DNA from 4 places in the Streptomyces sp. NPDC005728 genome. Region 3 is predicted to be linked to each of the others. Evidence: riboswitches for the same ligand, from Rfam matches in the RefSeq annotation. Region 3 holds a riboswitch; each other region holds the start of a gene.

Region 1 (7,110 bases), on a different contig from region 3:
GCCCACCCCGGGCGAGGACCTGATCTCCGGCCTCATCCGTGCCTCGGACCACGGCGAGCACCTCACCGAGAACGAGGCCGCCGCCATGGCCTTCATCCTGCTGTTCGCCGGCTTCGAGACCACCGTGAACCTGATCGGCAACGGCACCTACGCCCTGCTCACCCACCCCGAGCAGCGCCACCGGCTCCAGCGGTCCCTGGCCGCCGGGGAGCAGGACCTCCTGGAGACCGGCGTCGAGGAACTCCTGCGCTACGACGGTCCGGTGGAGCTGGCCACCTGGCGGTTCGCCACCCGGCCGCTCACCGTCGGCGGGCAGGACATCGCCGCCGGGGACCCGGTCCTCGTCGTACTCGCCGCCGCCGACCGGGACCCGGAGCGGTTCGCCGGTCCGGACGTACTGGACCTGTCCCGCCGGGACAACCAGCACCTCGGGTACGGCCACGGCATCCACTACTGCCTGGGCGCCCCGCTCGCCCGTCTGGAGGGCCAGACCGCGCTCGCCACCCTCCTCACCCGCCTCCCCGACCTGCGGCTCGCGGCGGACCCGGCCGAGCTGCGCTGGCGTGGCGGGCTCATCATGCGCGGCCTGCGCACGCTCCCCGTGGAGTTCACGCCCGCCCCCTGAGCGCGTCGGCCAAGCACACCCGGCACAGCCGAAGATGACAGAAGTTCATTTCTGTGATCTTCACGTGATCTGCGCGGCATTAACTTGTGACAAGTGATCGTCTGCCTATACGTTCACCCATCAGTGTGGCGCGCCGAGTTTCCTGCGCCACGCCACCCCAGCTGTCGCACGAAAGGCTTCCGCATGCTCTCCGGGAACGGTCGTCACCGTCGCCCCCGTCAGGCTCCGGCTCTCCTCGTCGCGGCCGGAGTGACTGGCTCCGCCATCGCCATCCCACTCCTGGGTGCCGCGAGCGCCAGCGCGGCCGACGGCACCACGTGGGACAAGGTGGCCGAGTGCGAGAGCGGCGGCTCCTGGAGCGCCGACACCGGCAACGGGTACTACGGCGGCCTCCAGATGTCCCAGGACGACTGGGACAAGTACGGCGGCGGCCAGTACGCCTCCAGTGCCGACCAGGCCAGCCGGTCGCAGCAGATCGCCGTCGCCGAGAAGATCCTCGCCGACCAGGGCACCACTCACTGGGCCACCTGCGCCCTGCTCGCAGGACTGTCCTCGAACTCCGGCTCCGTGGACGTCGACACGGGCGTCGGAGGCTCGGGCTCGGCGGACTCCGGTGACTCCGACTCCTCCAAGTCCTCTGGCGACTCCGACTCCTCCGGTTCCAAGGACTCGTCCGACTCCACCGGTAAGTCCGACTCGTCCGACCTGTCGGATTCATCATCCTCGTCCGACTCCTCCTCGGATGCGACCGGCAAGCCGTCCCCGGGCAAGAGTGAGAACAAGGACAAGGGTGCCGACTCGGGCAAGGATGCCGACGCACCCAAGTCCGACAAATCCGCATCGCCGGGTTCCCGTGAGGGGCAGGAAGGCGAGGGCGCCGTCACGGATCCCGCCACGGAAGAGTCGGACAATTCATGGCAGACCGGCGGCTCTTGGAGCCTGGTCGACACCGGCACGCTCAGCAGCGGCGGACGTCATCGCGGTGACAGTGCGGACGAAAGCAACGCAAACGGTCAGGGCGCCTCGGCGTCCGGCCGCCACGCCTCTCGCGACGCGGGCACCTACACCGTCGTCGAGGGCGACACCCTCGTCTCCATCGCCGACTCCCTTGACGTCGACGGCGGATGGCGCGCGCTCTACGCCGAGAACAAGAAGGCCATCGGCGCCGACCCGGACCACATCGCTGCCGGTCAGACCCTGCAAGTCGGTGCCGAAAAGGGCGAAAAGTAGCGGGAGTTGACGCCCCGCTTCGCGCCTAATGTCCGGTTTGGTGAAAGTGTGGGATGAGTCTCAGAAGCCCTGATCGTCTTTGAAATTCCGGCGATCGCCTGTCTACGGTCAAGGCCGCTCGTCACCACGAGCCCCGGCAGTCGCAACGCCGAATCCTGCCAGCGGTTGCCCGGGAACAGTCGTCGCGTCATGCGCCGTAGGCAGGAGCGGGGGACCCAAGGTAAGTGCCGGAAGCGGTGGTTGATGCCGTAACCGGCTTGGGGTGAAGCCGTGTCCCGGAAGGGGCGCGGCCGGGCAACTCAACCGGCCCGAACCCGACAGCTCACCTCGCAGGCGTCGGTGAGGGGATCGATCCATGCTGTTTTCCGGCAAGGGCAAGCACCGCCGTCCGTCCAAGGCCACCCGCGCCATCGCGCTCGCCGGTGTCACCGGCGCCGTCGTCGCCGCCCCGCTGATGGCGGCCGGCAACGCCTCCGCCGCCACCGCCTCCGAGTGGGACGCGGTCGCCCAGTGCGAGGCCGGCGGCAACTGGTCCATCAACACCGGAAACGGCTACTACGGCGGTCTGCAGTTCTCCGCCTCGACCTGGGCCGCGTACGGCGGTACGCAGTACGCCGCGCAGGCCAACCAGGCCACCAAGGCGCAGCAGATCACCGTCGCCGAGAAGGTCCTCGCCGCCCAGGGCAAGGGTGCCTGGCCGGTGTGCGGCACGGGCCTGTCCAGCACCCCCTACGGCGGTGCCGCCCCCGCCGCCCCCTCGAAGACCACCGCGCCGAGCACCACCACCCGCTCCACCGACCAGCAGGCCGCCTCCCGCTCCGCCGAGCGTCCGGCCGCGAGCAAGACCGTCACCACCCCGACCGGCAAGAAGGTCAAGAAGGGCGACGGCGAGTACAAGGTCGTCAAGGGTGACACCCTCAGCAGCATCGCCGAGAAGCACAAGGTCGAGGGTGGCTGGGAGAAGCTGTTCAAGCTGAACAAGGGCATCGTCGAGGACGCGAACCTCATCTACCCGGGCCAGCAGCTGCACCTGAAGTGACATCCGGGCCCCACCAGAACCACAGCGCCCTCACAGGCTCTCCCCCCACACTCAAGGCCTCGTGAGGGCCACCCCCCGTCCCCACGGGCTCCCCGCTCCGGTGCGTTTTCCCCCGTACGCACCGGGGCGGGGTTCTTTGTTTTCCCGCGCTGTTTGCCCACTCTTCAATCGGGTCTCATCCGGGTCCCTTTGTTCCGTGCGTGAACAATAGGTACCGTCTCCCTGTCCACGGGACGGTCGGTCGGTGGCCGACGGTCCCGGGACGGTTAGGCTCTAGTCGCAAGGCTCACCAGCCCCGCACAACCAGCGTCACATCCACGAAGGAGATGCTCGTGCCGTCCATCGACGTCGTCGTAGCCCGGGAAATCCTGGACTCCCGAGGCAACCCCACGGTCGAGGTCGAGGTCGGCCTCGACGACGGCAGCACGGGTCGTGCCGCCGTCCCGTCCGGCGCCTCCACCGGTGCCTTCGAGGCCATCGAGCTGCGCGACGGTGACCCGAACCGCTACCAGGGCAAGGGCGTCGAGAAGGCCGTCCTCGCCGTCATCGAGCAGATCGGCCCGGAGCTGGTCGGCTACGACGCCACCGAGCAGCGCCTGATCGACCAGGCCATGTTCGACCTGGACGCCACCGACAACAAGGGCTCCCTCGGCGCCAACGCCATCCTCGGCGTCTCCCTCGCCGTCGCCCACGCCGCCTCCGAGGCCAGCGACCTCCCGCTCTTCCGCTACCTGGGCGGCCCGAACGCGCACCTGCTGCCGGTGCCGATGATGAACATCCTGAACGGCGGCTCGCACGCCGACTCCAACGTGGACATCCAGGAGTTCATGATCGCCCCGATCGGCGCGGAGTCCTTCTCCGAGGCCCTGCGCTGGGGCACCGAGGTCTACCACACGCTGAAGAAGGTCCTGAAGAACAAGGGCCTGTCCACCGGCCTCGGCGACGAGGGCGGCTTCGCCCCGAACCTCGGCTCCAACCGCGAGGCACTCGACCTCATCCTCGAGGCCGTCAAGCAGGCCGGCTACGTGCCCGGTGAGCAGATCGCGCTCGCGCTCGACGTCGCCGCGTCCGAGTTCTACAAGGACGGCAAGTACGAGTTCGAGGGCAAGTCCCGCTCGGCCGCCGAGATGACCGAGTACTACGAGGAGCTCGTGGCGGCCTACCCGCTCGTCTCCATCGAGGACCCGCTGTTCGAGGACGACTGGGCCGGCTGGAAGGTCATCACCGACAAGCTCGGCGACAAGGTCCAGCTGGTCGGCGACGACCTGTTCGTCACCAACCCGGAGCGCCTGGCCCGCGGCATCGAGGAGGGCACCGCCAACGCCCTGCTGGTCAAGGTCAACCAGATCGGCTCGCTGACCGAGACCCTGGACGCCGTCGAGCTGGCCCAGCGCAACGGCTTCAAGTGCATGATGTCCCACCGCTCCGGCGAGACCGAGGACGTCACCATCGCCGACCTGGCCGTCGCCACCAACTGCGGCCAGATCAAGACCGGCGCCCCGGCCCGCTCCGAGCGCGTCGCCAAGTACAACCAGCTGCTTCGCATCGAGGAGATCCTCGACGACGCCGCGGTGTACGCCGGCCGCTCGGCCTTCCCCCGCTTCAAGGGCTGAGCCTTACAGAGTTAAGCCTTAGCCAGTCGTACGTACGTCCCTGTACTCGGTCCCGTACCGTGTGCGGGGACGTACGCACGTGTGAAGGGGAGGCGGGACATGGCCGTGAAGGACCGGGACCGGTTCTCCACCGCGACCAGGCTCAGGCTGCTCGGCGAGCAGACCGCGGCCCGCGTCTACCGCTCCCAGACCAAGCGGCAGGCCCGCCGCTCCCGGCTCACCGGCCGCGCCGCCCTGCTCGCGCTGGTGCTCTGCTCGCTGATCGTCGCGCTCGCCTATCCGATGCGCCAGTACGTCTCCCAGCGCGCCGAGATCGCCGACCAGCAGCATCAGCAGGAGCGGGCCCGCAAGCGCGTGGAGCAGCTGCGCGACCTCAAGGCACGCTGGCAGGACGACGCCTACGCCGAGCAGGAGATCCGGCGCCGGCTGCACTATGTGATGCCGGGGCAGACCGGGTACATCGTGGTCGACCCGGGCGCGGCCAAGCAGTCCCGCGCCGACCTCGGGGCCGCCCACCGGCCCTGGTACGCGAACGTCTGGGACGGGGTCGACAAGTCCGACGCCTCCGACCAGTGACCGGCCTCCGGCCGGCAACGGCCCTGGGCCGGTAACCGACAGACAGAAAGCCACCCTGAAAGCAGTCATGGAAACGCCTCCGCCGCCCACTCCGCGCACCGAGCCCACCGACGCGGACGTCGAGGCCTTCAAGCAGCAGCTCGGCCGCCCGCCGCGGGGCCTGAGGGCCATCGCGCACCGCTGCCCCTGCGGTCAGCCGGACGTCGTGGAGACGGCACCCCGGCTGCCGGACGGCACGCCCTTCCCGACGACGTACTACCTGACGTGCCCGCGCGCCGCCTCCGCGATCGGCACGCTGGAGGCGAACGGTGTCATGAAGGAGATGACCGAGCGGCTGCAGAGCGACCCCGAACTGGCCGCCGCCTACCGGGCCGCGCACGAGGACTACATCCGGCGCCGGGACGAGATCGAGGTCCTGGCGGGCTTCCCCAGCGCGGGCGGCATGCCGGACCGGGTGAAGTGCCTGCACGTGCTGGTGGCCCACTCGCTGGCCGCCGGCCCGGGCGTGAACCCGCTCGGCGACGAGGCGATCGCGATGCTGCCCCCGTGGTGGAGCAAGGGGCCGTGCGTGACGCTGCCCGGGGCGCCGGCCGGTGAGGAGCGGCAGACGGAGACGACCGAGGACGGCTCGGGCTTCTTCGCCGCCAAGCCCATAGAGGAGGACGACCAGTGACCCGCGTCGCCGCCGTCGACTGCGGTACGAACTCCATCCGCCTGCTGGTCGCGGATGTGAACCCGCAGACGGGTGAACTCGTCGACCTGGACCGCCGGATGACGATCGTGCGGCTCGGCCAGGGCGTCGACCGCACCGGCCGGCTCGCCCCCGAGGCGCTGGAGCGGACCTTCGCCGCATGCCGCGAGTACGCGGGGATCATCAAGGAGTACGGCGCCGAGCGGCTCCGCTTCGTCGCCACCTCCGCGTCCCGGGACGCGGAGAACCGGGACGACTTCGTGCGGGGCGTCCTCGACATCCTCGGCGTCGAGCCCGAGGTGATCACCGGCGACCAGGAGGCCGAGTTCTCCTTCACGGGCGCCACCAGGGAACTCGCGGGACGGGACGACCTCACCAGGCCCTACCTCGTCGTGGACATCGGCGGCGGCTCCACCGAGTTCGTCGTCGGCGACGACCACGTACGGGCCGCGCGGTCCGTGGACGTCGGCTGCGTGCGGATGACCGAGCGGCACCTGGTGCACGCGGGCAAGGTGAGCGACCCGCCCACCGCGGAACAGATCGTCGCCATACGGGCCGACATCGAGGCCGCCCTGGACCTCGCCGAGGAGACGGTCCCGCTGCGCGAGGCGCACACCCTGGTCGGCCTCGCCGGCTCGGTCACCACGCTGTCCGCGATCGCCCAGGACCTTCCCGAGTACGACTCCGGGCGCATCCACCACTCCCGCATCTCCCACGACCGCGTCCGCGAGATCACCGAGTGGCTGCTGCGCTCCACGCATGCCGAGCGCGCGGCGATCCCGTCCATGCACCCGGGCCGGGTCGATGTCATCGGCGCGGGAGCCCTCGTCCTGCTCGCGATCATGGAGCGGATCGGGACCGAGGAGGTCGTCGTCAGCGAGCACGACATCCTCGACGGCATCGCCTTCAAGGTGGCGGAAGCGGCGGAGAAGGGTAAGCGCAGCGACTGACCTGCGATGACGTGGAGCGGCCCCGGTTCCTCGTGGGGAGGAACCGGGGCCGTCGCACCAGCCCGTGCAGGCGGTCCGTCAATTGCACAGAAGGACGATGAGGCCGCTGCACCCCCCGTCTTCGCCGCCACCACCGGCCGGACTCGACTGGGCAGCCGCTCCGGCTGCGACATGGGAGGCGGGTGTCGCGGTAACGGCGGACGCGGCCGTCGCCGCTCCCACCGCAAGAGCGATACCCAGGGCTGCGCTGACCGCGCCTATTCGCAAAGTGGCCTTCGTGGAGACCTTCGGTGAAGTGCTCATGCAGGCACGCTATGTGACCTTGTGTCCAATATCGCGCGGTGTGTGGCTGACCGGGTGAAGGGCGCGCGACCCCATGGTCCGGT
Region 2 (7,110 bases), on a different contig from region 3:
CCGGAATCGCCGTGACGACGACGGCGTCACATGTCGGGTCCGCCAGCGCCCGCGCCAACGCCCGGCGGAAGTCCTCCGCCGTCGCCCCGGTCGTCAGGTCCAGCGGAGGCGACGGCCGCAGTCCTTCCGCGAGAGCCCGGTCGTACGTCAGCACCCCCAGCGACTCGGAGTTCCCGAGGATCGCCACGCGCGGCCCCGCGGGCAGCGGCTGCCGGGCGAGCAGCAGACCCGCGTCGACCAGTTCGGTGATCGTGTCCACCCGGATCACCCCGGCCTGCCGCAGCAGCGCGGAGACGGTCGCGTGCGGCAGCCGTGTCGCCCGTACCGCGTGGCCCTGCGGCGCGGACCCCACCCCCTGCACCACGACCAGGGGCTTGGCAGCCGCCGTGCGCCGGGCGAGGCGGGTGAACTTGCGCGGGTTGCCGAGGGACTCCAGGTACATCAGGACGACATCGGTCTCCGGGTCGTCGTACCAGTACTGGAGGACGTCGTTGCCGGAGACGTCGGCCCGGTTCCCGGCGGACACGAAGGCGGACACGCCGGTGACCCCGGTGACCCCTCCCCCGCGCCGGTGCAGCCGGGACAGCAGCGCGATGCCGATGGCCCCGGACTGCGTGAACAGGCCGATCCGGCCCGGACGGGGCATCTCGGGGGCGAGCGAGGCGTTGAGCCGGACACCGGCCGCGGTGTTGATCACGCCGAAGGCGTTCGGGCCGATGATCCGCATGCCGTACGCGCGCGCCTGCTGGACGAGGGCCCGCTGCCGCTCGCGCCCCTCGGGCCCGCTCTCGGCGTACCCGGCGGACAGCACGACCAGCCCCTGCACCCCGTGTTCACCGCACTCGGAGACCACGGCCGGCACGTACTCGGCCGGTACGGCGACGACCGCGAGGTCCACCGGGCCCTCGATGTTCCCCACCGAGCGGTACGCGGGCACCCCGTCAACCTCCTTGAGGTCCTCGGGGAAGGCCTTGTTCACGGCGTACAGAGGGCCGGAATAGCCGGCGTCCCGGAGGTTGCCGAGGACGCTGCGGCCCACCCCGCCGGGCGCGCGGCCGACGCCGACGACCGCGACGGAGCCGGGTGCCAGCAGCCGCCGTACCGAGCGGGCCTCGGCGCGCTGCTCCCGCGCGCGCTGCACGGCGAGGGAGCGGTCGGTGGGCTCCAGGTCGAACTCCAGGCGTACGACGCCGTCCTCGAAGCTGCGCTTCTGGGTGTACCCGGCGTCAGTGAACACCTTGATCATCTTGGTGTTGGCGGGCAGCACCTCGGCGGCGAAACGCCGGATGCCCCGCTCGCGCGCGACGGCCGCGATGTGCTCCAGGAGGGCGGAGGCGACCCCGCGGCCCTGGTGGGCGTCCTGCACCAGGAAGGCGACCTCGGCCTCGTCGGCGGGGGCGGACGCGGGCAGGCCGTCGGGGCCGATGCGGTCATAGCGTACGGTGGCGATGAACTCGCCGCCGATGGTGGCCGCGAGTCCCACCCGGTCCACAAAGTCGTGGTGCGTGAAGCGGTGGACGTCCTTGGCGGACAGGCGCGGGTACGGCGCGAAGAAGCGGTAGTACTTCGACTCGTCCGAGACCTGCTCGTAGAAGCTGACCAGGCGGTCGGCGTCATCGACGGCGATGGGCCGGATGCGCGCGGTACCCCCGTCGCGCAGCACCACGTCCGCCTCCCAGTGGGCGGGGTACTCGTGCCGGTCGTGCCGGTCCGCCGGGCTCTGCATGGGGCCCAGAGTACGGCTCGCGTCCGACAAGGGCGCGAGGCAGTCTGTGGAGGACGGAAGCCGGACCGAGGCCGCGGTCCGGCGACCCGACCGGAGCGGGACGAAGGTCTGCTCCGGGCACGCTTCGCGATATGGGAAACTGGTCTAGACAACCCTGAACACCGAAGGGCAGCAACACATGGCTGAGCGCCGCGTCAACGTCGGCTGGGCCGAGGGCCTCCATGCCCGCCCCGCCTCCATCTTCGTCCGAGCCGCCACGGCCGCAGGCGTCCCGGTGACGATCGCCAAGGCCGACGGCAACCCCGTCAACGCGGCCTCCATGCTGGCCGTCCTGGGCCTGGGCGCCCAGGGTGGCGAGGAGATCGTCCTCGCCTCCGACGCCGAGGGCGCGGACATCGCCCTGGACCGTCTGGCCAAGCTGGTCGCCGAGGGCCTGGAAGAGCTGCCCGAGACCGTCTGAGCTGCGCCAGGAAGCCGCGTCACCCTTTCCGGGTGGCGCGGCTTCCGCGTTTTCTGACAGTCGACGCTTTTGCGGCAGTCGGCCCGATGAATTCACCACAGGCATACGAAGGGCGTGCGACGCCGAATTTCGGGGCACGCCGGAAAAGGGCAGCGGAAATATGCGTCCGCTAAATACCCTCTCTTTGTATACGGCGCCCGTGTTAATGCCGCAGACTCGACATGTTTACGGCGTGTTGCGAGTTCCTCACACGCTCCGGGCGATCTCCGCCCGCGGTGAACCGCAGCCGGTGCGCGGTCGTGGAGCGCTCGGCGTGCAGCGCCGTGACCGCCCGCGCACGCTCGCTGTCACCGCGCGCCACCGCGTCCACGATCGCGCCGTGCTCCGCCCAGGACTCCACGGGAGCCGACGGGGCCTCCACCGTGTACATCCAGGCGACCTTGTGCCGCAGCTGGGTCAGCATCGAGCTCAGCGACGGGCTGCCGGAGGCCTGGGCGAGCGTCTCGTGGAACCAGCCGCCGAGCGAGCGCAGATCCTCGCTGTTGCCCCGCCTGGCCCGCTCCTGGCCCAGCCGGACGAGCCCGCGCAGCACCTTCAGATGGGCCTCGGTGCGCCGTTGGGCGGCCCGGGAGGCGCCGAGCGGCTCCAGCAGCATCCGCATCTCCAGCAGGTCGGCGGCCTCCTGCTCGGTCGGCTCGGCCACGCACGCGCCCGCGTGCCGTCTGGTCACCACGAAGCCCTCCGCCTCCAGGGTGCGCAGGGCCTCGCGGACGGGGACCCGCGAGACGCCGTAGCGGCGGGCCAGGACTTCCTCGGTGAGGCGGCTGCCGCGCTCGTAGACACCGGCCACGATGTCGTCCCGGATCGCCGTGCACACCGAGTGCGCCGGAATACGCATGACCGACCTCCGCCTTAATCCCCGTGAAACGTCGACGATGGACGCCTGTTCCGTGACTCTATTGCAATGGGCCGGAATTTCCGACGGCAGACCGGAATCCATGGATATTTTTTGGTCAGCGGAGGCTGCGGGCACCACGGAAAACGGCGAAAGCCCCGGCTCGTGAGCCGGGGCTTCGGGATGTCGTACGCCGGAGCGTCAGACGTTCACGCCGTGCCCTCGGAGGTAGGCGACCGGGTCGACGTCCGAGCCGTACTCGGGGGTCGTACGGGCCTCGAAGTGCAGGTGCGGTCCGGTGACGTTGCCGGTCGCGCCGGACAGGCCGATCTGCTGGCCCGGGGTGACCTTCTGGCCCACGGTGACGCCGATGGACGACAGGTGGCCGTACTGGGTGTACATGCCGTCGGCCATCCGGATCACGATCTGGTTGCCGTACGCCCCGCCCCAGCCGGTGGAGACGACCGTGCCGGAACCCGCCGCGTGGACGGTCGTCCCGCTGGCCGCATGGAAGTCGATCCCGGTGTGGGAGCCGGAGGACCACAGGGAGCCGCCGGTCTTGTAGCCGGTGGAGACGTACGAGTGCGCGATCGGGGCGACGAAGGCGTTCAGGCGCTTGCGCTCGGCCTCACGGGCGGCGCGCACCTCGGCCTCGCGCTCCTTCTTCGCCCGCGCGGCGGCCGCCTTCACCGCGGCCTCCTCGGCCGCCTTCTGGTCGGCGGCCTCCTGCTGGGCCTCGGCCTGCGCGTCGATCTGCTCGGCGACCGAGTCGCTCACGGTGATGACCGGGGTGAGGCCGGTGTCCTCGACGGAGTTGTCCGCGGCGAGCGCCGGAGTGGCCGCGAGGGTGCCGATGACGCCGGTGGTGGTGAGGGCCGCGATGCCTGCCGCCTGAGCGGTGGTGCGCTTGACCCGGCCGGGCTTGCGGTGCTTCCCGGTGGCGCACATGAACGCCATGAAGTGGCTGGTCCTTTCCTTCCCTCTCGCCTACCGGGTTAGCTGACGGGTTCGGAGCAGGAAGGTCTCCTACGGACCCCCTCGCTCGCGCGCGGGCGTCCGATTCACCCCAGGGACTACGGTTGGGTCCCCGGCTCCCCTGGCTCGCGCCGTACGGGGACTCGGCGATGACTGTCCGGTGCCGCGGATGCGGCGCACTGCCTGACGAACAGCCCGGAAAACGCTAAAGGCGCCGCCTTTCGATCCCCAAACGGATCCGGGCTTTTGTAGCGCATCCCACAGGTCAGACAGGCAACCTCTGCCCCAATTCGGACATCTGGGGAAGGGCTGCGCACAGCAAAGGGCCCTGATGACCCGTCGGTCCTCAGGGCCCCGCGCGCGTGTGGCGCCGTCCGGCTGCTACTCGGCCGCCACGACGGTGACTTCGCCGATGCCGAGCGCCTCGACCGGCTCCTTGATCTGGGCCGCGTCACCGACGAGGACGGTCACCAGGCGGTCCACCGGGAAGGCGTTGACGGCCGCCGCGGTGGCCTCCACGGTGCCGGTGGCGGCGAGCTGCTGATACAGCGTCGCCTGGAAGTCGTCGGGCAGGTGCTGCTCGACCTGGTCCGCCAGCGTGCTCGCGACGGCCGCCGCGGTCTCGTACTTCAGCGGCGCCACGCCGACGAGGTTCTGCACCGCGACATCTCGCTCGGCGTCGGTCAGGCCGTCCGCCGCGAGCGTGCGCAGCACCGTCCACAGGTCCTGCAGCGCGGGACCGGTGTTCGGGGTGTCCACGGAGCCGCTGATGGCGAGCATCGCGGCGCCCGTGCCCTCCGGAGCGGAGCGGAGGACCTGCCCGAAGGCGCGCACGCCGTAGGTGTAGCCCTTCTCCTCACGCAGCACGCGGTCCAGGCGGGAGGTGAGCGTGCCACCGAGGCAGTACGTGCCGAGCACCTGGGCGGGCCACACGCGGTCGTGCCGGTCGGGGCCGATCCGCCCGATGAGCAGCTGCGTCTGGACGGCGCCAGGCCGGTCGACGACGACCACGCGGCCGGTGTCGTCGGCGGACACGGGCGGCACGGGCCGGGGCCGGCCCGCGGTGCCGGTCCAGGCGCCCAGGGTGTCGCTGAGCAGCGCGTCCAGGTCGGTGCCGGTGAGGTCGCCGACGACGACCACGGTGGCCGTGGCGGGTCGCACATGGCGGTCGTAGAAGGCGCGTACGGCCGTGGCGTCGATCTTCTCGACGGTCTCCTCGGTGCCCTGGCGCGGGCGCGACATGCGCGAGGTGGCCGGGAACAGCTCCTTGGAGAGTTCCTTGGCGGCCCGGCGGGCGGGGTTGGCCAGCTCGTGCGGGATCTCGTCGAGGCGGTTGCGGACCAGCCGCTCGACCTCGCTCTCGGCGAAGGCGGGCGCGCGCAGGGCGTCGGCGAGCAGGCCGAGGCCCTTGGCCAGGCGGGAGGCCGGGACCTCCAGGCTGAGGCGGACGCCGGGGTGGTCGGCGTGCGCGTCGAGCGTGGCGCCCGCGCGCTCCAGCTCGGCGGCGAACTCCTCGGCGGAATGCTTGTCGGTGCCCTCGGAGAAGGCCCGCGCCATGATCGTGGCCACGCCGTCCAGGCCGCTCGGCTCGGCGTCCAGGGGCGCGTCCAGCAGCACCTCGACGGCGACGACCTGCTGGCCGGGGCGGTGGCAGCGCAGGACGGTCAGAGCGTTGTCCAGCGTGCCGCGCTCGGGCGCCGGGAACGCCCAGGGCTTGGCCTCGCCGGCCTGCGGCTGGGGGTGGAAGTCCATCGTGGCGAGCTCGCTCACTTGGCCGTCTCCTCGTTGTCGTTACCGGCCTCTACGGTCGCTTCCTTCTCCGGGTCCTCCGGGATGTCGGCGTCCGCGACCGTCTCCGGGGACTTCGGCTCGTAGACGAGGACCGCGCGGTTGTCGGGACGCAGACGCGCCTTGGCGACCGCCTTGACCTCGTCGGAGGTCACCTCCAGGACGCGCTGGACGGCGGTGAGGGCGAGCTGCGGGTCGCCGAACAGGACCGCGTACCGGCACAGTTCGTCGGCGCGGCCGGCGACCGTGCCGAGCCGGTCCAGCCACTCGCGCTCCAACTGAGCCTGGGCGCGCTCCATTTCCTCGGGCGTCGGGCCCTCCTCGGCGAACCGGGCCAGCTCCTCGTCGATGGCGGTCTCGATGACCGGCACCTCGACGTCACCGGAGGTCTTCACGTCCAGCCAGCCCAGCGAGGGCGCGCCGGCCAGGCGCAGCAGGCCGAACCCGGCGGCGACGGCCGTACGGTCGCGGCGCACGAGCCGGTTGTACAGGCGGGAGGACTCGCCGCCGCCGAGGACGGTGAGCGCCAGGTCGGCCGCGTCGGACTCGCGGGAGCCGTCCTGCGGGAGCCGGTAGGCGGCCATCAGGGCGCGCGCCGGGACCTCCTCCACGACGACCTCGCGCAGCTGCTCGCCGAGGATCTCCGGCAGGGCGCCGTCGCGGGGCTGGGGCTTGCCGTCGTGGGTGGGGATCGAACCGAAGTACTTCTCGATCCAGGCCAGGGTCTGCACGGGGTCGATGTCGCCGACCACGGAGAGCACCGCGTTGTTGGGCGCGTAGTAGGTGCGGAAGAACTGGCGCGCGTCCTCCAGGGTGGCCGCGTCCAGGTCCGCCATCGAGCCGATCGGCGTGTGGTGGTACGGGTGGCCCTCCGGGTAGGCGAGGGCGGTCAGCTTCTCGAAGGCGGTGCCGTAGGGCACGTTGTCGTAGCGCTGGCGGCGCTCGTTCTTGACGACGTCCCGCTGGTTCTCCATGGACTCGTCGTCCAGGGCGGCGAGCAGCGAGCCCATGCGGTCGGCCTCCAGCCAGAGGGCGAGCTCCAGCTGGTGGGCGGGCATGGTCTCGAAGTAGTTGGTGCGCTCGAAGCTGGTGGTGCCGTTGAGCGAGCCGCCGGCCCCCTGCACCAGCTCGAAGTGACCGTTGCCCTTGACCTGTGCCGAGCCCTGGAACATCAAGTGCTCGAAAAGGTGAGCCAGGCCGGTACGTCCCTTGACTTCGTGGCGGGAGCCGACGTCGTACCAGAGGCACACCGCCGCCACCGGGGTC
Region 3 (7,110 bases):
GCGCGAGCGGCGAGCATGCCGTCGACGTCGGTCAGGCTCGGCGGCATGGGGAAGCGTTTGGCCGCCTCCGGCGGGGAGAGATGCCCGTGGATGTCGATGATCACGTGTCGCTACCCGGTTTCGGTGTGAGTGCGCGGTTTTGGTGCGAGTGCACGGGTGACCGCGGCACAGTCCTGGTCGCCCAGTCCTTGCTCGGTGGCACGGACGTGGGTCTCCGCCGCGGCGGCCGCCAGCGGCAGAGTCAGGCCGACTGCTGCTGCCTGCTTGGTAGCGAGCATGAGGTCTTTCGCCATAAGCCGCAGCCGGAAGTCCGGCTCTTCGAAACGGCCGGAACCCAGGCGCCTCGACTTGAACGCCATGACCGGAGAGGCGAAGCCGCTGCCTGCGACGGTCTTGAGGACCAGCTGCCGGTCGAGTCCGCAGGCGCCCGCCAGTTCGGTGACCTCGGCCAGGGCCTGTACCTCTATGCCCATCAGGAGGTTGAGGCACAGTTTCATCCGCATGCCGGAACCGAGTGCGCCCAGATGGACGACCTCCTTGCCCAGCATCTCCAGCAGCGGGCGGCCGGCGTCGAACGCCTGCTCCTCGCCGCCGACGAAGAGCCGCAGCTCGCCGTCACGGGCGTGGTCGCGGTTGCCGAGCATCCCGACGTCCAGAACCGAGGGGATGTCCCCGGCGATCTGGACGACCTCTTCGGGGGAGACGGTGCTGGCGCAGATCAGGACGCCGGGGTAGGGGCCCTCGGCCAGCACGCCGTCGGGTCCGTGCAGCACGGAGCCGAGGGCTTCGCCGTCGGCGACGACGCAGATGGCGGCACTCGTACCCGCGACGGCGTCGGCGGGGTGCGAGGCGACGAAGGCGCCTGCCTCGGCAAGCGGTCCGGCTCGCTCCGAGGTACGGTTCCAGACTCGGGCCGGTATTCCCTGATCGAGGAGGCGGGTGGCCAGGCCGGTGCCCATCGTGCCGAGCCCGAGTACGGCGACGGGGCCGTTGGCGGTGCGCGTCATGACATCACTCCCTTGGTCTCCTTGACGACTCGGAACCGCAGCGACTGCGTCGAGTCGACCCACTGGCGCAGCGGAGCCACCAGTGCGCGGTGCTCCTCGCTCTGCTGCCAGGCGAAGAAGTGCTCGGCCGTCTGCCACTCGCTGGTGATGACCCACTGCCGCGAGTCGTCCACGGGTGCTCCCAGCCTCTCGACGATGTGGCCGGGGGTCTGGGCCACGGACTTGCGGAGCTGGTCGTAGAGATCCAGGAATCCCTGCTCGCCGCCCTCGATCACTCGGACGGTGAAGACGACGCTCAGCTTGTCGGCCGGTTGGCCGCTGTTCCTCGTGCCCATGTCTCCTCCTGAGGGTGAGATCCGGTAGGACACGACTCCCACAGCCTCATGTCCCCCGTGCGGACGCAACTCCGAATGGGGGACATGCCAACGGGTACAAGGGGACAACCCTTTGTGGTTGCTCTGTTCGGGTGAGTGACGAGGTGGTGCGTTTTGCCGGTTGCAGGCCGCGGATGGCCGCACCCGAACGGGGGTCTGCAACCCCCTTTCGTATCCCTCGAACCACGCCGGATCAGCCGCCGTCGGCGAGCCCCGTCCCGTCCGGCACGGCGTGGCCCGGGCATGGGCAGCCGTGCCGTGGGGCGGTGGTCGCCTCGGTCGTTGTCATTGCGGGCGGCCGTCACGCCGGCGCGTCGGGCCTTTCTCCACCCCTGACCGTCAGGCCGGGCGGACCACGCTGTGGATGATCGAGTCGCCGCCGTAGTAGATGGATTCCTCGCGGACGTAGGCACCGGGCTTCGGGGCGTGGATCATCATGCCGTTGCCGATGTAGACACCGACGTGGCTGATGTCGTCGTAGAAGAAGACGAGGTCGCCCGGCCGGGCGTCGGTCAGGGGCACCGTCGTACCAGCGCTCACCTGGTCGTAGGTGGTGCGCGGCAGGGAGACGCCGGCGGCCTTCCAGGCAGCCTGGGTGAGGCCGGAGCAGTCGTAGGAGCCGGGCCCGGTCGCACCCCAGACGTACGGCTTGCCGATCTGTGCGCGGGCGAAGGCGAGCGCTTTCGCTGCCTTGGTGGCGGACGTGGAGCCCGACGGGGAGGTGGAAGTGCCCGAACCCGAACCCGAGGATGAACCCGAGGTCGAGCCGGAATTCGAGGTCGAGCCCGAAGACGGGCTCTGCTGCTTCGCCGCCTGCGCGGCCGCGGCCTGCTGCTTGGCGAGTTCCGCCGCCTTCCGCGCCGCCTCCTCCTGCTTCTGCTTCTCGATCGCCGCGAGGCGTGCCTTTTCCTCCGCCGTCAGCGTGGACAGCAGCTCCCGCGCGGTGGACAGCTTCTTCTGGACGGTGGACTTGGCCGTCTTGAGGTCGTTCTGCGACTGGGTCAGCGTTTTGAGGCTCTTGACAGCCTCCCGCCGCGTCTTCATGGTCGCGGACTGCTCGGTGACGTAGTCGTCGACCGCGCCCTTCTGGCGGGAGGTCAGCCGGCTCATCAGCTGAGCCTGGTCGAAGTAGTCCTGCGGGGAGTCCGCGAGCAGGAGGGTCGCGGTGTCGGGGGATGCGGCCCCGGTCCGGTACTGGGCCGCGGCGAACGAACCCAGCTCCTCACGCGCCTTGTTGAGCTTGGCCGTGCGCTTGGCCACGTCGTCGAGCAGGGTGTCGACGCGCTTGCGCTCCTTCGCGGTCTTCTCCTTGGCCGCGTCGTACTTCTCGGTCGCCGACTCGGCCTGGCGGTACAGGCCGTCGACCTTCTTCTGGACCTCTTCGAGGCTCGGCTTGTCGTCGGCGGAGGGGGTGGCATGGGCGGTCTGGGACAGCAGGGCCACGGAGGTGAGCGCGGCCGTGGCGAGCACGGGGGTGCGTATGCCGGCTATGCGCGGACCCGTGGGGCGCGACTTGCGGTGCGACGCCAAGGGAGGCGACTCCTTCCATGTTCCGCCTACCGAGTTAGCTGTCGGGTTCGGGCGGATGGTTCGGAAGGGTTGCCCTACGACCCTTCCCCGGAGGGAGTTGGGCCGATTCACCCCAAGGTCGGTGGGTCCCCGGCTCCGGCTGCCGCGCGGGCGTGCCGGACTCGGCGGAGGCCGCACGGCCCGGCGAGGTTCGCCGGTGTAGGTCGGGCGGCCTGGCGGGAACGCTAGCCAACTCGTGTGGCCCCTGTGAAGGTTGGTGGGCGATATGTCCGATACATTTTCGTGACCTTTTCTCGGTGGCGTCGTTGAGTGCCGTCAGTCTGCCTTGGTGTGGGATGAGTCGGCCGGAATTGCGATGCCTGCCCATGTCTCCCCGCGTCCGGGCGAGGGGTGGATCGTGCCCCGGCCGGACGGCCCTCAGGTGATCCGCAGGAAGTGCCCTCGTCGGCGTCACCGGCGGTCAGCCCGTTTCCGGCCGTCCTGGCCGTCCGCCAGTCCAAGGCGATATGCAAGAGACGGTCGAGCGGTCCTTCCGGTTACATGGACCTGCCGCCGGCAGCCACCAGGTGGTCGGCAGACCCAGTCGTCGGGAGAGGGATCGTTTGCGTGACGCACTGCTGGGGCTGGCCGAGAATCCGGCCATGCCCGCGAAACTGTTCGCCGGGCTCGTGGCGAGCGGCGACGAGGAGGTCCTGTTCACGCTGGCCGATCGTGAGCGGCTGACGCCCCCACAGGTAAGGGATCTGCTCGCCGTCGGCAACCCGTCGCTCACCTGTTTTCTGGTCCGGAGCGGGCTGGTGCCCTGGCCCGAGATTCCCCAGGAGCATCCCGGACGGCTGCTCGACGCGATCCTCGGCGGGGTGGCGCCGGCCGCCGCCTGGCGGAAGGCCGCCACCGATCCGGACCCCGAGGTACGGCAGGAAGTCGCCTACGCCCTCGACGCTCCCGCCGACGTCATCGCCTCCCTCGCCCACGACCCGGACCCGGCGGTCGTCGTCGGCGCTGCCGGGAACGCGCACCTTCCGCCCGAGCTGCTCTCCCACCTCGCCCGCCATCCCAGCACCGTCGTGCGGCAGGCCGTCGCCGACAACGAGAACGCGCCGCCCTCGCTGCTCGCCGCCCTCCTCGCCGACGGCGGGTGGCCGGTCCCGACCCGCTGCGGTGCCTGCCACCGCCGCGAGGCGGCGTGTGCGGACCACACACCCGGCATCCGGCGCGTCCGGCTGGTGGCCGCCGGCCACCCGGCCGTTCCGCCTGAGGGGCTCGCTGCTTTCCTGGACGCCCCCGAGGTCTGGACGGTCACGATGTTCGCTGCCCGCACCGACCTGCCGGCCGACTTCCTGAAGCGGCTCGCCACCCACCCCTCCTGCGACGTCCGCGCTGTGATCGCCGCGAACCCTGCGGTCCCCGACATCTTGCTGCGTGGACTCGCCGCCGACCCCGCTGCCGAGGTCCGCCGAGCCGTCGCACAGAACCCGGCCGTCCCGCTCGACCTGCTCACCGCTCTGGCCGCTCACGAACGGCTGCCAGGCGAACCGGCACCCCGCGTCGAGTCCGCCACCGAGCGTGAACTCCGCACGCTGGCCACCGGTCGGGTGGCGCAGGCCAGGGCGCTGGCCGCCGACCGGACCCGGCTGCCGGGCGACCTCGTCGAACGGCTCGCCGCCGACCCGGACATCGCAGTGGCCCAGCGGATCGCCGCCCGCCCGGAACTGGCTCCCGAACGGCTCGCCGAACTGGTCGAAAGGCACGGGCCGCCCGTCTTCGCCGCGGTCGGCCGCCACCCCGGCTGTCCCGCCGACCTGTTGCACCGCATGGCGGCGCACCCGGCCGGCACCAGCCGCGCCCTGCGAGAGATCGCCCGCCACCCGGCGGCACGGTCCGAGACGCTGCTGCTCTGCCTGGCCGCCCAGGATGCCGACACGCGGCGCCACGCGGCCGCCCACCCCGCCCTGGCCCTCCCGGTCCTGGAAACCCTGATCGACGGCCCCGACAACTCCCTCGCCCGAGCCGCCGCGAGCAACCCGGTACTGCCCGAGACGGTGATGGAACGGGTCATCACGCGAGCCCCGAGATGAAGCCGGTGCCGGCCAGAAAGATTTCTGTCCCTGGTGCGGACGACGTCTCCCCGAGTCGCAGCGGGACCGGTGGTTCGACGAGCTGGAGCGCCGCGGGATCGATCCGTCCTGGGACGAGGTCCCTGCCGAGTTCCAGGACGACAGCTGGCTCGCCTCTCTGCGCCAGGAGTGACGAACCAGCAGCCCGTCGAGGCCAAGACGCTTCTGCCGCAGTGGCGAAGGCGCCGGCGCACGAGCTATTGACGGACCGTCAGATGATCGGGGCAGCCCGGTGAATCATGCCGGTATATGCAGACTGGTGCCGTGATGACGGTGAACGCCGTGGCGTTCGCACGTAGGTTTTTACCGTCCCATGGTTGCCGCCCCCACGGGTCCGGCAGACTCTTGGTCACCATGCCGTCGGGCAACTGGTTCTGCTGGTCACGGGGGGTGCAGGGGTCCCCCGCGCTGAGCGGGGAATGTTCATGCACCTCGAGTTCCGGCACCTCCGTATCCTGCTCACCGTGGCCGAGGCCGGCAGCATCCGCAAGGCCGCTGCACGGCTGCAGCTTTCCCAGCCCGCCACGAGCGCTCAGCTGAAGCGGATCGAACACGAGCTGGGCGGCCCGCTCTTCATCCGCAGCGCCGACGGGGTGACGCCGAACGAGAACGGGCAGTACGTCCTGCGCTGCGCCCGTGACCTCGTCGTCGGCTTCGACCGGCTGCGCGAGCATGCGCGATCGGCGGCCGAGGCGGACAGGCAGGCCACCGCTCCGCTGCGGGCGGGCGGAACCGCCGGCCCCCTGGTGTCCCTGCTGGTCTCCGCGCTCTTCGAACTCGTCCCGGAACGCCGGCTCACCATAGATGCCCGCCGTTCCGTGCACACCCTGGTGAAATCGCTGAGCCTCTCGAAATGCGACATCGCGGTGTTCGGCGAGTTCCCCGGCTTCCCCCTTCCGGTCGGCGAGTCGGTGGGGACGCGCACACTGCTCCGCGAGCCGGTCTTCGTCCTGCTCGCCGAGGACCACCCGCTGGCGTGCCAGGAGGCGGTCAGCCTCCATGAGCTGGCGGGTGAGGAGTGGGTCATGCCGGAGGCCGACGAGAGCGGTGTGCACGCGTACCTTCATCTCGCCTGTCGGTCTGCGGGATTCACTCCGCGCATCGCCCATGTGACGCCGGACCTGTCCGTGGCGCACATCCTGGTTGCCGGCCGCCGTGCCGTCTGCGGCGTATGGCCGACCGCGGACGTCCCCGCCCAGGGCACCGTGCAGCGACCGCTCGTGGACGTCCCGTTCTACCGGCGGCTCCTGCTGGCCTGGAACACGGAATCGGTTCTGCCCGAACTCGCCGACGCGGCGTGCGAGCGTCTGCTGGCCGCCTACCTGTCGCTGGTGCGGCAGCGGCCGCAGTATCTGGCCTGGTGGCAGGACGGGGGCGAGGAGTTCGCCCTGGGCGACGGCACGTGACCGGCCGGGCCACGGATCTCCCTGCCCTATAGCTCCGGGGTTATATCCCAGATGGAGTCACGTCAGGAACATGTCACCTGGTGAACACTTCGCGTCAACGTCCCCCAGGACGTCGTCACCCCACGACGAGCGAAGGAATCACCCCGTCATGCCCCGTCCCCTTCTTGCCCTTTCCGCGATGGTCGCAGCCGGCGTCATCACCACGGGTGCGATGGCCGTCCCCGCGCACTCGCAGACCAACGCAGTGCGGGGCGGAATATCCGTCCGCGACACGGCGATATCCCAGGCCAAGGCGAACGTGACCCGGCACGCCGACACCTTCGGTTTCGGCACGGGCCAGAGACTCCACGTCAAGGACGTCGTGATCGACGCCGACGGCACCCAGCACGTCCGCTTCGAGCGGACCTACCGCGGCCTTCCTGTCGTCGGCGGCGACTTCGTCGTCCACCAGAAGGCTGATGGCTCGCTCAAGGGATCCAACCGCGCCAAGGCCCACAAGGTGGCGCTCAAGTCCGTCGCTCCCGCCGTCGACGCCAAGGGCACCGCAGCCGGCGCCCTGAAGCGCTCGCACGGGTTGGTGCGCAACGCGAAGTCCACCCCCGAGCTGATCGTGTGGGCCGCCGACGGCACCCCCCGCCTGGCCTGGCGCACCACCGTGCAGGGCCTCGGCGACAAG
Region 4 (7,110 bases), on a different contig from region 3:
AACGCGGAGTGCAGAACTGGCTTTGACCGATCGAGGTGTGACCGTATGTGACCGAGATTCGAGGTCGGAGGCGTCGCCTTCACGCAGCGTGGTGACCGATGCGCGCAATGCGGGACACGCGGGAGCCGCGTGGTGCTATGGGGCGCATATATGCAAGATCCACGGATCCGGCGGCGAGCCCGGTGAAGGGAGCCTCAAGCGCCCTTCACTAGGCTCCGGGCCCATGGACGTACTCATCCATCTTTTCGTCGGCGTGCACATCATCGGCATCGCCGCGCTGCTCGGTGGTTTCCTCACCCAGATGAAGGCGATAGGCCAGGGCACAGCCCGCTTCGTCCCCGGAATGCTGCATGGCGCGCTGGCCATGCTGGGCACCGGCGTGATCCTGGTCGGCCTGAACCAGGCCGACGACCACCACGTCAACACCGTCAAGATCGGCCTGAAGCTGGCCCTGCTGATCGTGATCCTCGGGCTGGTCTACGTGAAGCGCGACGAGGAGAAGGTGGACAAGGGCGCCTTCGGGCTGGTCGGCCTGCTGACCGCGGCGAACATCTTCATCGCCGTGCTGTGGACCTGACGCTCAGCGCCGTCCGCTGATCCCTCCACGGACCGCGAGGGCCGCGCCGGCCGCGACCACCAGCCACGCCGCCACCGCCCCCCACACCAGCACCCGCCCCAGCCCCTTCAACGACCCGATGCCCAGGGCGGCCGCGACCGACAGCGTGGCCGCCCCGGTCATCCCCAGCGGGAACACCGTCGCCCACCGCCGGATGTCGTAGCGCAGCCGCGGCCGGGCCACCTCGGCGGCCAGCAGGACCACGCACAAGGCCAGATCCAGGACGAGCAGCGCGACCGTCACGTTGCGCAGCACACCCCGGTCGTCGTCGTTCCACAGGTACAGCCGCGCACTGTCGGCGGAGAGCAGCTTCGCCCCGGCCAGTGCCGAGATGCCGAGCGCTCCGCCTGCGATCCACTGGTCCCCGGCCGCCTCGAACACCTGCCGCCGATCGAAGTGCCGCAGTGCGAGGACGTAGAGCACCAGGCCCAGCCAGAACAGCACCAGCGCGGCACGCGCGAGCCATGCCGTCGTCTCGGCCGCGGCCAGCGTGGCCGCCAGCACCGCCGGCCCCTGTGTGGCCACGCAACACAGGAACACCGCTCCCGGCATGCGCCGCTTCCAGTGCCCCACGACGAGGAACAGCAGCACCGGCCACAGCACCACCGCCACCACCAGCAGCACCTCGGCCAGGGTCTGCCGGCCGAGCGCCGAGAACCGGGTGCCGAGCACCGCCGTGGCGGCGACGGCGGTGAGCGCGCCCGGACTCTCCGCCGCGGCCACCCATCGCTGCCGCTGCATCAGCAGCCGTACGAGAAAGTCGGCGGCCAGCGCCACCCAGGCGACGCAGGCCGGCCAGAGGAAGACCCGGGACAGCGTCTCGTCGCCCGTCAGGTGCAGGCCCACCGAGACGATGCCGGTCGCCATGACGGCGGCTCCTGCCGCCGGCGGACGCTCCGCCCACCACGCACGCAGACCTGAGATGCCGGGCATGCGCCCGATGCTAGGGAGCCGAGCGGGCCCGGCGAGGAGGGCACGCGCGCGTGGGGCTCGAAAAGAGGACGGTCAGGCCGGCCGGACCACGCTGTGAATGATCGATTCGCCCCCGTGGAAGACGGACTCCTCGCGGATGTACGCGCCGGGCCGCGGGGCATGGATCATCATCCCGTTGCCCGTGCAGAGGCCGACGTGGCTGTGGTCGCCGTGGAAGAAGACCAGGTCACCGGGGTGCGCGTCGGCGAGGGAGACCGGGGTGCCCGCGGCGGCCTGGTCGCGCACGGCACGGGGAAGGGTGACACCGGCGGCCTTCCAGGCGGCCTGGGTGAGGCCTGAGCAGTCGTAGGAGCCGGGGCCGCTGGCCCCGTTCACGTACGGCTTGCCGATCTGGGCGCGGGCGAAGGAGACCGCCTTCTCGGCCCTGGAGGCCTGCGCGCCCGAGGACCCGTACGACCGCGGCTCGGCCCCCTCCTGCGTCCGCTGCTCCGGCGCGGCCGGCCGAGCCTGCTCCCGGTCCGTCAGCCGGGACAGCAGCTCGCGGGCGGAGGCGAGCTTCTTCTGGACGACGGCCTTGGCGCTCTTCGGGTCACGCGGCGACGGGGTTCGGGTCTCGTCCGGCCTCCCGGCCGGCGCCTCCTGGCTCCAGACGGGGGCCGCCTCCGTGCTTCTGGCGGTCGGTGCCGCCGCGCTCCTGTCGGCCTGTGTCTCCGGGGCCCTGTCGGCCTGCGGCTCCAGGCTCCGGGCGGTCTCCTGCCGCTTCTTCACGGTCGAGGCCAGCCGGTCCATCAGCCGGTTCTGGTCGAAGTAGTCCGGCGAGGGCTCCGGCTGCTCCTGCGGCGCGTCCGCGAACAGGGTCTTCCCGCGCGGGTCTTCCCGCCGCCCCCGCTGTCGCCCGGCCCGCTCCGTGGCCTCCTCGGACCGCTCGGCCGCGGAGTCCGCCCGGCGGTACAGCTCGTCGATCTTCTTCTCGATCTCCTCCACGCTCGGCCTGCCGTCGTCGGCGGGGGCGGCCTCGGCCGTCTGGGACAGTACGGCCACGGAGGTGAAGGCGGCGGTGGCGAGGGCGGGCGTGTGCAGGCCCGGTCCGAGGGTTCCGCCGGGGCGCGGCTTGCGGTGCGACGCCAAGAGAGGCGACTCCTTCCAATGTGCCGCCTACCGAGTTAGCTGTCGGGTTCGGGCGGGTGGTTCGGAAGGGTTGCCCTACGGCGTCGTCCCGGGCGGGAGTCGGCCGATTCACCCCGGGATCGGTGGGTCCCCGGCTCCGGCTGCCACGTAGGGCGCACCGGACTCGGCGGAGGCCGCGGCGCTCGGCGACGTTCGCCGGAAGGGGGTCGTGCGGCCTGACGGCAACCTAGCCAACTCGTGTGACTCCTGTGAAGGTTGGTGTGCCATATGTCCGATACATTTCCGTGACCTGAGGCTGTTTTCATACAGGCGTGACAAGACGCTTCCGCAGCGTGAGGGCCTGATCGGCGCGGAACTGCGCGATGACCGACCGCTCGGGAGCGGTGATCAACCCTCCGGCGATCCGGCCATGTTCCCGGGGTGGCGGCCGGTTGTCGGTGCGGCGCCCTAGACTCGGAGAGCGATGAGCAGCCTCTTTGACGACAGCTTCCTGGCGGACCTCCAGCCCCCTCGCGGGCGCGAGGAGGAGCCCCCGCCGCCGCCCGAGGACGATCACGCTCCGGAGCCGCTTGCGGACGATCTGTTCGGCGGGAAGTTCGACGTGCCGCCGGACCGGGACGCGTACTACCGCGACGGCGCCCCGCGCCCCGCGATCGACGCGGCAGCGCTCCTGGAGGGGCTGAACGAGAACCAGCGCGCGGCGGTCGCCCACGCCGGCTCCCCGCTGCTCATCGTCGCCGGCGCAGGTTCCGGCAAGACCCGTGTGCTCACCCACCGCATCGCCCACCTGCTCGCCGAGCGGAACGTGCACCCGGGCCAGATCCTCGCGATCACCTTCACCAACAAGGCCGCGGGCGAGATGAAGGAGCGCGTCGAGCAGCTCGTCGGTCCGCGCGCGAACGCGATGTGGGTCATGACCTTCCACAGCGCGTGCGTCCGGATCCTGCGGCGCGAGTCGAAGAAGCTCGGCTTCACGTCGAGTTTCTCCATCTACGACGCCGCCGACAGCAAGCGCCTGATGGCCCTGGTCTGCCGCGACCTGGACCTCGACCCCAAGCGCTTCCCGCCCAAGTCCTTCAGCGCCAAGATCAGCAACCTCAAGAACGAGCTGATCGACGAGGAGGACTTCGCCGCCCAGGCCACCGACGGCTTCGAGAAGACCCTCGCCCAGGCCTACGCGCTCTACCAGTCGCGGCTGCGCGAGGCCAACGCGCTCGACTTCGACGACCTGATCATGACGACGGTCAACCTGCTGCGCGCCTTCCCGGACGTCGCCGAGCACTACCGCCGCCGCTTCAGGCACGTCCTGGTCGACGAGTACCAGGACACCAACCACGCCCAGTACGCCCTGGTGCGCGAACTGGTCGGCACGGGCGACCGCGCCGGCGAAGCAGACGTCCCCCCGAACGAGTACGACCTCCCGCCCGCCGAACTGTGCGTGGTGGGTGACGCGGACCAGTCGATCTACGCCTTCCGCGGCGCGACCATCCGCAACATCCTCCAGTTCGAGGAGGACTACCCGAACGCGACGACGATCCTGCTGGAGCAGAACTACCGCTCCACGCAGACCATCCTGTCCGCCGCCAACGCGGTCATCGAGCGCAACGAGTCCCGCCGCCCGAAGAACCTGTGGACCAATGCCGGCCAGGGCGCACGGATCACCGGCTACGTCGCCGACACCGAGCACGACGAGGCCCAGTTCGTCGCCGACGAGATAGACCGCCTCACGGACGCGGGCGAGGCAAAGTCCGGGGACGTCGCCGTCTTCTACCGCACCAACGCCCAGTCCCGTGTCTTCGAAGAGGTCTTCATCCGCGTCGGCCTGCCCTACAAGGTGGTCGGCGGCGTCCGCTTCTACGAGCGCAAGGAGGTCCGGGACGTCCTGGCCTACCTGCGCGTCCTCGCCAACCCCGAGGACTCGGTGCCGCTGCGCCGCATCCTCAACGTCCCCAAGCGGGGCATCGGCGAGCGCGCGGAGGCGATGATCGACGCCCTCTCCCAGCGTGAGAAGATCAGCTTCCCGCAGGCCCTGAAGCGCGTGGACGAGGCCTACGGCATGGCCGCGCGGTCGACGAACGCCGTCAAGCGGTTCAACGTGCTGATGGAGGACCTCCGGACGATCGTCGAGTCCGGCGCCGGACCGGCCACGGTCCTGGAGGCCATACTGGAACGCACCGGTTACCTGGCCGAGTTGCAGGCCTCGACCGACCCCCAGGACGAGACCCGCATCGAGAACCTTCAGGAACTCGCGGCCGTGGCCCTGGAGTTCGAGCAGGAGCGCGGCCAAGGCGCAGCGACATCCGGGACTGCCGCCCCGGGCGGCACGCTGTCCGACTTCCTGGAGCAGGTCGCCCTGGTCGCCGACTCCGACCAGATCCCGGACGAAGAGGACGGCGACGGCGTCATCACCCTGATGACCCTGCACACCGCCAAGGGCCTGGAGTTCCCGGTGGTCTTCCTGACCGGCATGGAGGACGGCGTCTTTCCGCACATGCGCGCCCTCGGCCAGAACAAGGAGCTGGAGGAGGAGCGGCGCCTGGCGTACGTCGGCATCACGCGCGCGCGGGAACGGCTCTACCTCACGCGGTCGGCATTGCGCAGCGCCTGGGGACAGCCGTCGTACAACCCGCCCTCCCGATTCCTGGAGGAGATCCCGGCCGCCCATGTGGAGTGGAAGCGGACGGGTGCGACCGCACCGGTGTCCTCCGGGCCGGCCTCCGGGATCGCGGCCTCGCTGTCCTCGTCCCGTTCCCGGTCGTCGGCGGCCGGCGCGTCCGGGTTCGCCACACGGCGGACCACGGAGAAGCCGGTGGTCGCCCTGGCGGTCGGGGACCGCGTGACCCACGACCAGTTCGGCCTCGGCACGGTCGTCGCGATCAAGGGCACGGGTGGGAACGCGGAGGCGACGATCGACTTCGGGGACGCCAAGCCGAAGCGGTTGCTGCTGCGGTACGCGCCGGTCGAGAAGCTGTAGACGATCTGAGCCCCGCCGGATCGATCGGCGGGGCTCGCTTCGTGCGGGCGGCTCAGGTCGGGTCCAGGCCGTGGCTGCGCAGCCACGGCAGTGGGTCTATGGCCGCCCCGCCCGCGGGCCGTACCTCGAAGTGCAGGTGCGGGCCGGTGGAGTTGCCCGAGTTGCCGGAGTAGGCGACCGGCTCGCCGGCCTTCACGGTCGTACCGGAGGCGACGCGGTAGCTGGAGAGGTGGCAGTACCAGGTCTCCGTGCCGTCCTTCGCCGTCACGATCATCATGTTGCCGTAGGCGCTGTTCCACTTGGTGGAGACGACGCCGTCGGTGGCGGACATCACCGTGGTGCCGTACGAGACCGGGAAGTCGATGCCCGTGTGCACGGACATCCAGTTCACACCGGCCTGGCCGAAGTAGGCGCTGAGCCCCCGCTGGGTGACCGGCACAGCGAACTTGGGGCGCAGGCGCTCCTTGAGCGCCGCGGCCGCGGCCGCCTTCTTCTGCTGCAGCTCCTGCTGCGCCTTCAGGTCGATGCGCTCCTGCGTACGGCTCGCCCGGTCGGCGAAGTCGTCGGCGCCGGCGGAGAGGGTCCGGAGCTGGGCGTCCAGCTTGCTGTTGGCGACGGACGGCTTCACCGCGTCCGCGTCCGGGGCGGCGGCGGTGGTGTCCTTGTCGCCGTCACCGGTCAGGCTGCCGACGGAGGCGGCGGCGATCCCCGCGACCCCCATCACACAGGCCGAGGGCACCGCGACGGTGAGCAGCGCCGACCGCTTGGGGGGCGTACGGCGCCGGGAACGCGCCGCGCTGCGGGAGCCCGCGCGGGTCGGCGGAGCCGGGGTGGCCTCTTCCTGGTCGTCGAGCAGGGACACGGCGGGCAGCTCACCCGTGTCACCCAACTCGCCGTTCCCGGCGGGGGTTTCGGCGAAATCGCCGAGTTCGGTGAATTCGGTGAATTCGCCCGGTCCGCCGTGTTCACCGTGTTCGCTGTAGGAGGTTTCCTCGTACGGAACCTGGTCGAAGGCGGCGGTCGCCTGCGGGTCGCCGACCTGCTCGAACGTGGCCGTGGCCTGCTGGTCGAACGGTTCGGCAAGCTGCTCGTGCGGCACGGCCGTGCCGTCGGAGTTCCACTGCGTGGCGTCGTACGCGCCCGTGTCGAACGTCTGGGTGCCCCACTCCCACTGCTGGGTGGGGCCGACGCCGACGGACTGGTCGGGCTGCACCCAGGCGCTCGTGTCCCACTGGCCGCTGATGTCGTTGCCCGTGGGCTGCGCGGGGACCGTCCAGGCGGTGGCGTCGTACACGCCCGAGTCGTAGGCCGCGTGGTGCTGGGCTGCGTACGGGTCGTAGTTCAGGGACTGCCCGGTGCCTGCCTGCCACTGCGTGGTGTCGTACGCGCCGCTGTGCTGCTCGCCGCCGGGGAGAGTGCCGAAGAGCGGGTCGGTGTCGAAGGCTCCGGTGTCGGTGGC

What was found. A riboswitch is a leader RNA that binds a small molecule or an ion and turns the genes downstream of it on or off. The one in region 3 is predicted to bind cyclic di-AMP.
Region 1: it holds a riboswitch for cyclic di-AMP, as region 3 does, so the genes downstream of both, ABZ471_RS06845 (transglycosylase family protein) here and ABZ471_RS38900 (NlpC/P60 family protein) in region 3, are expected to answer to the same signal.
Region 2: it holds a riboswitch for cyclic di-AMP, as region 3 does, so the genes downstream of both, ABZ471_RS15795 (M23 family metallopeptidase) here and ABZ471_RS38900 (NlpC/P60 family protein) in region 3, are expected to answer to the same signal.
Region 4: it holds a riboswitch for cyclic di-AMP, as region 3 does, so the genes downstream of both, ABZ471_RS34575 (NlpC/P60 family protein) here and ABZ471_RS38900 (NlpC/P60 family protein) in region 3, are expected to answer to the same signal.

Annotation. Positions count from the first base shown of each region.
Region 1 is NZ_JBEXYL010000006.1:97,682-104,791, reverse strand. It holds gene ABZ471_RS06855 (cytochrome P450) at 1-625, shown strand, start outside; gene ABZ471_RS06850 (transglycosylase family protein) at 809-1,855, shown strand; cyclic di-AMP (ydaO/yuaA leader) riboswitch at 2,038-2,206, shown strand; gene ABZ471_RS06845 (transglycosylase family protein) at 2,211-2,894, shown strand; gene eno (phosphopyruvate hydratase) at 3,221-4,507, shown strand; gene ABZ471_RS06835 (septum formation initiator family protein) at 4,607-5,083, shown strand; gene ABZ471_RS06830 (DUF501 domain-containing protein) at 5,151-5,756, shown strand; gene ABZ471_RS06825 (Ppx/GppA phosphatase family protein) at 5,753-6,724, shown strand.
Region 2 is NZ_JBEXYL010000019.1:92,928-100,037, reverse strand. It holds gene ABZ471_RS15815 (GNAT family N-acetyltransferase) at 1-1,726, opposite strand, end outside; gene ABZ471_RS15810 (HPr family phosphocarrier protein) at 1,905-2,186, shown strand; gene ABZ471_RS15805 (GntR family transcriptional regulator) at 2,389-3,084, opposite strand; gene ABZ471_RS15800 (hypothetical protein) at 3,083-3,250, shown strand; gene ABZ471_RS15795 (M23 family metallopeptidase) at 3,283-4,038, opposite strand; cyclic di-AMP (ydaO/yuaA leader) riboswitch at 4,051-4,215, opposite strand; gene ABZ471_RS15790 (pitrilysin family protein) at 4,438-5,826, opposite strand; gene ABZ471_RS15785 (pitrilysin family protein) at 5,823-7,110, opposite strand, start outside.
Region 3 is NZ_JBEXYL010000097.1:614-7,723, forward strand. It holds gene ABZ471_RS38885 (amidohydrolase family protein) at 1-104, opposite strand, end outside; gene ABZ471_RS38890 (NAD(P)-dependent oxidoreductase) at 111-1,007, opposite strand; gene ABZ471_RS38895 (antibiotic biosynthesis monooxygenase family protein) at 1,004-1,342, opposite strand; gene ABZ471_RS38900 (NlpC/P60 family protein) at 1,721-2,911, opposite strand; cyclic di-AMP (ydaO/yuaA leader) riboswitch at 2,920-3,088, opposite strand; gene ABZ471_RS38905 (hypothetical protein) at 3,514-4,989, shown strand; gene ABZ471_RS38910 (LysR family transcriptional regulator) at 5,454-6,434, shown strand; gene ABZ471_RS38915 (M4 family metallopeptidase) at 6,583-7,110, shown strand, end outside.
Region 4 is NZ_JBEXYL010000071.1:24,591-31,700, reverse strand. It holds gene ABZ471_RS34585 (hypothetical protein) at 224-577, shown strand; gene ABZ471_RS34580 (tellurite resistance/C4-dicarboxylate transporter family protein) at 581-1,549, opposite strand; gene ABZ471_RS34575 (NlpC/P60 family protein) at 1,622-2,677, opposite strand; cyclic di-AMP (ydaO/yuaA leader) riboswitch at 2,685-2,856, opposite strand; gene pcrA (DNA helicase PcrA) at 3,141-5,651, shown strand; gene ABZ471_RS34565 (M23 family metallopeptidase) at 5,704-7,110, opposite strand, start outside.